DNA from 2 places in the Photorhabdus viridis genome. Region 1 is predicted to be linked to the other one. Evidence: predicted binding sites of a transcription regulator. Region 1 holds the regulator's gene; the other holds the start of a gene.
What was found. Region 1 encodes PurR, which represses purine synthesis genes. Its sites were predicted from a motif close to CANGCAAACGTTTGCNTG; they were not measured.

Region 1 (4,442 bases):
TTCTGTAAAATGGTTAACCGCTGGAAACAACTCGGCGGCTGGCCCTTAGCGACAACAGAAGAAGAAAAAACCGGAGAGACTTATAGCTAACTATAAGATTAATATAATCAAATTTAAATTTAAGCAATAACAAAAACCCCCATATATCAACATATGGGGAGATAACATAATAGCCTGTCGCTAATTTAAAAATTATTCTGTCGCGTTTTCATCCTGAGAGCGATATTTATCAGCAGTTTCTTTAATTAATGTTTGTAGCTCACCACGTTGATACATTTCAATAATAATATCGGATCCACCTATCAACTCACCCTCGACCCAAAGCTGAGGAAAAGTTGGCCAGTTAGCATATTTAGGCAATTCTGCACGAATATCTGGATTTTGCAAAATATCTACATAAGCAAAACGTTCACCACATGCAGATAAAGCCTGAACAGCCTGGGCAGAAAATCCACAATTTGGTAATTTAGGAGAGCCTTTCATATACAGCAGAATCGGGTTCTCTTTAATTTGGCGCTCAATCTTCTCAATAGTCGTCATTTTTATTTCCTTTAAACCAACAGTATGTTGATAACCAACATCGTCACAATATTGGCGGAGAATACCATTTTCTCTCACCAATATGCATCCTGATATTTTCTTATCCTGGCGCGTATGGCCTTTATCAGGCAAAGATCAAGCAAACAGCAGCAAAAATGGCAATCATCGCCAACGTGCTCACCGCAGTAAATAAGCCAAGCTTCAAATCGGTATTCATCGATGCCCCCTCAGAATAGACGTCTATAACCACAAATACCATTCATTTAATATGGTTAATTATCCTTACATTTAAGGAAAAAAAATAAAATAGCGATTACCCTGTATTTTATAACATTGATTATTGCTTTCACTTTTGAGCCAGATCAGACAAAATTCAGGATTTATCGCTAAATTATTGCCAGCAGACACCCTAATGTATAAAGATGCTGGTAAATAATTAACAAAGAGTTTTAAATTTAGACCAAAAGGTCAGGAGTATTTCATCTCATGGCAACGATCAAAGATGTGGCTAAGCACGCTGGCGTTTCAACCACTACTGTATCCCATGTTATTAATAAAACCCGTTTCGTCGCCGAAGATACCAAGGCCGCCGTTTGGGCTGCTATCAAAGAACTGAGTTATTCACCCAGTGCTGTTGCCCGCAGTCTGAAAGTTAACCATACAAAATCGATCGGATTACTGGCAACGTCCAGCGAAGCTCCCTATTTTGCTGAAATCATTGAAGCCGTTGAGAACAGTTGTTATAGCAAAGGCTATACGCTGATTTTGTGTAACTCACACAATAACATTGATAAACAGAAAGCCTATCTGGCCATGCTGGCACAAAAACGGGTGGATGGCTTGCTGGTGATGTGTTCAGAGTACCCGGAACAATTGCTGGGAATGTTAGAAGATTATCGCAATATCCCAATGGTCGTCATGGATTGGGGGCAAGCCAGAAGTGATTTCACTGATACGATTATTGATAACGCATTCCACGGCGGTTATCTGGCTGGCCGCTATCTTATTGAACGTGGTCATCGTGATATTGGTGCGATCCCCGGCCCTCTGGCACGAAATACCGGTGGCGGCCGCCATCAGGGATTCTTGAAAGCCTTAAAAGAAGCCAGTATTCCAATCAGAGAAGAGTGGATTGTTCAAGGGGATTTTGAACCTGAATCGGGCTACAAAGCCATGCATCAAATTCTGAATCAAAAACAGCGTCCGACCGCAGTTTTCTGTGGTGGCGATGTTATGGCAATGGGGGCTATTTGTGCTGCTGATGAACTAGGATTACGCGTCCCACAGGATATTTCTGTGATCGGTTACGACAATATACGCAACGCCCGCTATTTATCTCCGGCATTGACGACTATCCATCAGCCAAAAGAACGTCTGGGACAAATGGCATTTTCTATGTTACTGGACAGAATAGTCAGTAAACGTGAAGATGCACAAACTATTGAAGTACATCCACGTTTGGTTGAACGGCGCTCTGTCACAGATGGCCCATTTATCGACTATCGCCGTTAATCCTCCCTATTCATCCTGAAGCCATTCAGCATTAAGAGTTTCACTATCGCCGAGATAGCCAAGAAGCCAACTTAATGCCGGAGAATGGCTGTTTTGCACCCATGTCAAACAACACGGGCTATCTGGCAAAGGCTGCTCTAATTCTAATGCTTCCAGTTTTTTCTGTCGGATCAGCGGCATTGCCCTATGCTTGGGTACCATCCCCACACACAAACCCTCATTCAGACAAGCCAGACCAGATTCCCAATCAGGTACCACTAGCCTGCGCTGATTATCCAGAGTCCAGGTGTCTCGCTTCGGTAAATTGCGGGATGTATCCTCAAGACACAAGCTAGGATAAGGCCGCATTTGATCATCAGACAATGGACCGTTCAACTGAGCCAAAGCATGGCCCGTACTGACGATACACAGCCAGGGCATAAATCCCATATCCCGGAAACTGTACCTTTCCCCTACCGGCGCTACTCGGGTGGCGCCAATTGCAACATCAACCCGGCCATCCACCAGCGCGTCCCATACACCATTGAATACTTCCTGATGAATAAACAGCTCTATATCAGGAAAATGGTGATAAAAATCAAGAATAAGCCGACGACTGCGTTCTGGTTTAACAACCCGGTCAATAGCAATACTAAGCTGTCCTCTCCAGCCATTTGCAACCTGTTGGCACTGATGACGAGTGTCAATCATTTTTTTGATAACAGCGCGAGCTTCTTTGATAAAAATAGCGCCTGATTCAGTTAATTCCACATCCCGATGACGACGTTCAAACAATGGGACCGCAAGCCACTCTTCCAGTTGCCTTACGGTATAACTGATTGCAGAAGGGACACGGTGCAATTCCGTTGCAGCAGCGCTAAAACTTCCCGTTCTGGCAACAGCATCCACAACTTCAAGTGAATATTCTGACCACATAATTTTACCTTTCAATTTTTTTCATAGCATTATCCAAATATTACCGTTTCACAAGTAAAAATCACGGCATATAGAATATGTGCAAATATTCTTATCTACCTATCACAGCAAGTTATTTCAATCATGATATCCAAAGAGAGTAATCAAATGAAAAACTCAAGTCAGTTCATGTTCTACCTTGCAGGCTTGAGTATGCTGGGTTACCTAGCTATTGATATGTATCTACCGGCATTCGGCTCTATGCAACAAGAATTGGGCACATCGACGAGAGCAATCAGCGCCAGCCTGAGCGTCTTTCTTGCAGGTTTTGCCTTTGCTCAACTTTTGTGGGGGCCTCTTTCCGATCGCTTTGGAAGAAAGCCTATTATCATCATCGGGTTATCAACGTTTTCCGTTGGCTGTCTGGGTATGCTTTGGATAACAGACGCCACGCAACTTTTAGTTTTGCGTTTTATCCAAGCCATCGGTGTTTGTTCAGCCGCTGTTTCATGGCAAGCATTAGTTATTGATCGTTATGACGCCAACCATACTAAACGCGTTTTTGCCACGATCATGCCCCTGGTCGCACTTTCCCCTGCCCTGGCGCCTTTGATGGGCGCCTGGCTGTTACAACATGGCGGTTGGCGCATCATTTTTTTGGTATTACTGGCAATTACATTATTACTGCTGTTGCCTACTTTATTCCTGCAAGAAAACCGCAAAAAAAAGCGTGAGACTGAAACGCAGAAAAGCGATGTATCTTTCTTTACGTTATTAAAATCACCGGTATTCAGTGGCAACGTCCTGATATTTGCATCATGCAGCGCTGGTTTTTTTGCCTGGCTAACAGGCTCACCTTTTATTCTCGGTAATATGGGCTATAGCCCAAAGGACATCGGTCTGAGTTATGTGCCACAAACATTAGCCTTTATGGCCGGTGGTTATGGATGCCGCAGTATCTTGACCAAAATAAAAAGTGAAATTGTTTTCCCTTATCTGTTGGTTGGCTATGCTGTCAGCATGATTGTGCTGTATTTAATCGCAAAATTCAGCGAACCAACCATGTTGACGATTCTGGTCCCTTTCTGCTTTATGGCCGCTATGAATGGTGCTTCATATCCAATTGCAGTCGCTAATGCTTTATCCGCTTACCCACAAGACAGTGGAAAAGCAGCCGCATTGCAAAACACGCTCCAATTAGGGCTCTGTTTTATTGCCAGCCTGATTGTTTCAGCATTTGTCAACAATCCACTTATATCAACAACCACCGTCATGGCTTCTACCGTTATTCTGATGGTATTAGGGTATTTTATACAGTGGAAAAAAAAAGCTGATCGCTGCATTCAAGCCGTTGAAAAACATTATTGATATTAATCAAATGGTTACACCAATAAAGACTGTTGGTTATCAATTAATTACAGTCTTTATTTATTAATTGATGAAACAATTTTCCGCTTTTATACTCATATAAGTTCCTTATTCTAAATAACCTGAAT
Region 2 (4,442 bases), on a different contig from region 1:
TACCGGTGTCCGTTTATTTGATGAGAAAGTCCGTGTTGGTGCGATTGTTAAATATACGGGTGATTCTCATAGGCTGGACCCAGATCAATATAATGTTGATGACGACGGGCGGGTTATATTGCAAAAGGAACCTAAAATTCCAACAATAGTCGATCTTTATAGTGATTATCAGATAAATAAAAATGTGCTGTTGAAATTTTCAGTACAGAACTTGGCAAATAAAAATTATTCTGAAGCACTTAATCGCGCAAATTCGTCGCCATTAATGATTGAACAAACTTCGTCTATGCAAACAGCCAGAGGGCGTACTTATATTGCAGGCGCAGAAATCCGTTTTTAATATAGGAAAAATAAGTGGCAAGGAATGCCACTATTTCTGACTCGCTGGTCGTTTTTTACGTTCTTTCTTAATTTTAATCACTTCACTCTCAATCCAGCCATCTTGTAACCGGGTTTTCAGAGTATCACCAACGTGCACTTGTTTGGTTTGTTTCAGTAATTTTCCATCAGGGACTTCGCTGATGCTGTAACCACGGGCCAGTGTTGCCAGTGGGCTGACGGCTTCCATTCGTGAGCAGGAAACAGCAAATTTTTCTCTGGAACGGCTGATTTGTCGTTCGATCGCTTGTTTTAGCCGAAAATCTTGTTGCTGAATCTGTTGGCTATACTGGCGGATCTGCTGACTGGGTTTTGAATACCAGAGCCGTTGTTGCAATTTCTCATAAGCCAGATCGCTTTGTCGCAGATGTCGTTGCAAGCTGTCAGTGAGTCGCTGGCGTAAACTGACCAGTAAGTTTTGCTGACGAGCTAGCCGTAAATGAGGGTGCTGTTGTTGTAAACGATGAGATAACAGGCTAAAAATCTGTTGTTTTTGGGCAAAAAAGTAATCCATTGCCATTTCCAATCGCTGCTGTTGCGACTGGATTTGACGTAACAATTCGAGCTGATTACGGCTGACTAATTCAGCGGCTGCTGATGGTGTCGGGGCCCGCAAATCTGCCACGAAATCAGCAATGGTAACATCCGTTTCATGGCCGACTGCACTGACTATCGGAATATCACTGTGAAAAATCGCTCTGGCGACGCGTTCATCATTGAAACTCCATAAATCTTCCAACGAGCCACCACCGCGGCCGACGATCAATACATCACATTCTTGCCTTGCATTAGCTAATTCAATTGCCTGAATAATCTGTAGCGGCGCTTCGGTTCCTTGAACGGCTGTTGGATAAATGACGATTGGCAATGATGGATCACGGCGTTGCAAAATATTCAGCATATCATGCAGGGCGGCGCCACTGGCTGATGTAATCACCCCAAGCTGTTGAGCAGGAGAGGGAAGGGGTTTCTTATGACTCTGATCAAATAATCCTTCGTCATTGAGTTTCTGTTTCAATAATTCAAACTGTTGCTGTAACAGCCCATCACCGGCGGGTTGCATACTTTCAACAATAAGCTGATAGTCCCCCCTGGGTTCATAAAGCGTAATTGCCGCGCGAACTAAAACCTGCTGACCGTTTTGTGGTTTGAATGTCGCCCGTTGATTACTACTGCGAAACATTGCGGCCCGCACCTGAGCGCGTTCATCTTTCAGTGTGAAATACCAGTGGCCGGAGGAGGGTTGAGAAAAATTCGATATTTCAGCACTCACCCAAATTCTGCCCATTTCCATTTCGAGCAGTTGACGGACCGTCTGATTGAGGCGGCTGATAGAAAAAATTCCAGTATTAGAAGGTAGTGACATTTGAGCCAGATCAAATTCCAAAACAAGGGCTTAATTCACCGATACTAACGTTCGTTATAAAGTAAGCAAGAAATTTTTTCACAAAATGCTGGAGGCAACCGATTACGTTCTGTATAATGCCGCGGCAATATTTTATCCCTTAAATTGCCCGCAGCCTGGTGAGATATTGCTTATGTTACGAATTAAAAAAGAAGCTTTAACCTTTGATGATGTTTTGTTAATTCCTGCCCACTCTTCTGTTCTGCCTAACACTGCTGATCTGTCTACTCGACTGACTTCCACTATTCGTCTGAATGTTCCTATGCTGTCTGCGGCTATGGATACCGTGACTGAATCCGGCCTGGCTATCGCGCTGGCTCAGGAAGGCGGAATTGGTTTTATTCATAAAAATATGTCTATTGAGCGCCAGGCGGAAGAAGTTAGCCGGGTGAAAAAACATGAGAGCGGTGTTGTGACAAATCCCGTCACGGTGGCCCCTAAAACCACGCTGCGTGAAGTTCAGGCACTGACAGAGCGTAATGGTTTTGCTGGCTATCCTGTTGTGACCGAAGGAAATGAGTTGGTTGGTATTATTACGGGTCGTGACGTACGTTTCGTTACCGATCTGGATCAGCCGGTTACTGCGGTAATGACGCCTAAAGAGCGTCTGGTAACGGTAAAAGAAGGCGAAGCCCGTGATGTTGTGTTGCAGAAAATGCACGAAAAACGGGTTGAAAAAGCGCTGGTGGTTGATGAAGACTTTCATCTGCTTGGCATGATCACGGTTAAGGATTTTCAGAAAGCGGAACGTAAACCTAATGCCTGTAAGGATGGGCATGGACGTTTACGCGTTGGGGCCGCGGTTGGCGCAGGTGCTGGTAATGAAGAACGCGTTGATGCGTTGGTTGCCGCCGGTATTGATGTTCTGCTGATTGATTCATCACACGGTCATTCTGAAGGTGTATTGCAGCGTATTCGTGAAACCCGCGCTAAATATCCGAATCTACAGATTATTGGCGGTAACGTGGCGACGGGAGAAGGTGCAAAAGCGTTGGTAGAAGCTGGTGTCAATGCGGTTAAAGTCGGTATTGGTCCTGGTTCTATCTGTACTACCCGTATTGTGACAGGTGTCGGTGTGCCGCAAATTACCGCTATTTCTGATGCGGTTGAGGCGCTGGAAGGCACAGGGATCCCGATTATTGCGGATGGTGGTATTCGTTTCTCCGGTGATATCGCTAAAGCAATTGCCGCAGGGGCTTCCTGTGTCATGGTCGGTTCCATGTTGGCAGGAACGGAAGAATCCCCAGGAGAAATTGAACTGTTCCAAGGGCGTTCATTTAAATCTTATCGTGGAATGGGTTCTCTGGGCGCGATGTCTAAAGGTTCTTCCGATCGCTATTTCCAAACTGACAATGCCGCAGATAAACTGGTACCGGAAGGCATTGAAGGCCGAGTTGCCTATAAGGGATTGCTGAAAAATATTATCCATCAGCAAATGGGAGGCCTGCGTTCCTGTATGGGGCTGACTGGCTGCGCAACTATTGATGAATTGAGAACCAAAGCTGAATTTGTTCGTATTAGTGGTGCGGGTATTCAGGAAAGCCACGTTCACGATGTAACCATTACCAAAGAGTCTCCAAACTACCGGTTAGGTCTGTAATTCATATTTATTGTGGCTCCTGTAGGAGCCACCTAACTTCTTTATTTCTTATTTACTTGTTTTTTGGAATTCGCCGCACATGACAATAAATATCCATCAGCACCGTATTCTTATCCTTGATTTTGGTTCGCAATATACTCAGTTGATTGCTCGCCGTATCCGTGAAATCGGGGTTTACTGTGAACTTTGGGCATGGGATGTAACGGAAGAACAAATCCGTGAATTCAACCCAAGCGGTATTATTCTTTCCGGTGGACCGGAGAGTACTACAGAGCAGGAAAGTCCACGTGCGCCTGAATATGTTTTTAACGCCGATATTCCTGTACTGGGTGTCTGCTATGGCATGCAAACTATGTCGATGCAACGCGGTGGCAAGGTAGAAAGTTCTACTGAACGTGAATTTGGTTATGCTCAGGTTGAAATTAAAGCGGAAAGTGCATTGCTTCGTGGTATCCAGGATTCGTTGAATGAGCAGGGTAAACCGTTACTGGATGTATGGATGAGTCATGGTGATAAAGTCACTGCAATCCCTGAGGATTTTATCACCATTGCCAGCACTGATACCTGCCCGTTTGCCATTATAGCGAATGAAGAAAAACGTTTTTATGGTGTACAGTTCCATCCGGAGGTCACCCATACCCATCAAGGGCAACGCATACTGGAACGTTTTGTATTGGATATTTGCCAATGTGCAGCTTTGTGGACTCCTGCTTCGATTATTGAAGATGCGGTTGTAAGTCTGCGTGAACAGATTGGTGACGATCACGTTATTTTGGGGTTGTCCGGTGGTGTTGATTCCTCTGTCACTGCGTTATTACTGCATCGCGCAATTGGCAAACGCCTGACCTGTGTATTTGTCGATAACGGTTTACTGCGTTTGAATGAAGCCGATCAGGTAATGGAAATGTTTGCTGGTAAATTTGGGCTGAATATCGTCCATGTTCCCGCAGAAGATCGCTTCCTTACTGCATTGTCTGGCATCAATGATCCGGAAGAAAAACGCAAAACCATTGGCCGTGTGTTTATTGAAGTGTTTGATCAAGAGGCAAGTAAACAGAC

Region 2: guaB (IMP dehydrogenase) is a predicted target of PurR. The motif match lies at 1,836-1,853, and genes of this name have one in related genera.

Annotation. Positions count from the first base shown of each region.
Region 1 covers NZ_JBEJZY010000027.1:56,068-60,509, forward strand. Annotated here, with positions in the region: gene rnt (ribonuclease T) at 1-90, shown strand, start outside; gene ABR397_RS13210 (Grx4 family monothiol glutaredoxin) at 193-540, opposite strand; gene purR (HTH-type transcriptional repressor PurR) at 1,027-2,052, shown strand; gene punR (DNA-binding transcriptional activator PunR) at 2,059-2,967, opposite strand; gene punC (purine nucleoside transporter PunC) at 3,115-4,314, shown strand.
Region 2 covers NZ_JBEJZY010000015.1:52,368-56,809, reverse strand. Annotated here, with positions in the region: gene ABR397_RS08295 (TonB-dependent receptor domain-containing protein) at 1-340, shown strand, start outside; gene xseA (exodeoxyribonuclease VII large subunit) at 371-1,744, opposite strand; gene guaB (IMP dehydrogenase) at 1,917-3,383, shown strand; gene guaA (glutamine-hydrolyzing GMP synthase) at 3,463-4,442, shown strand, end outside.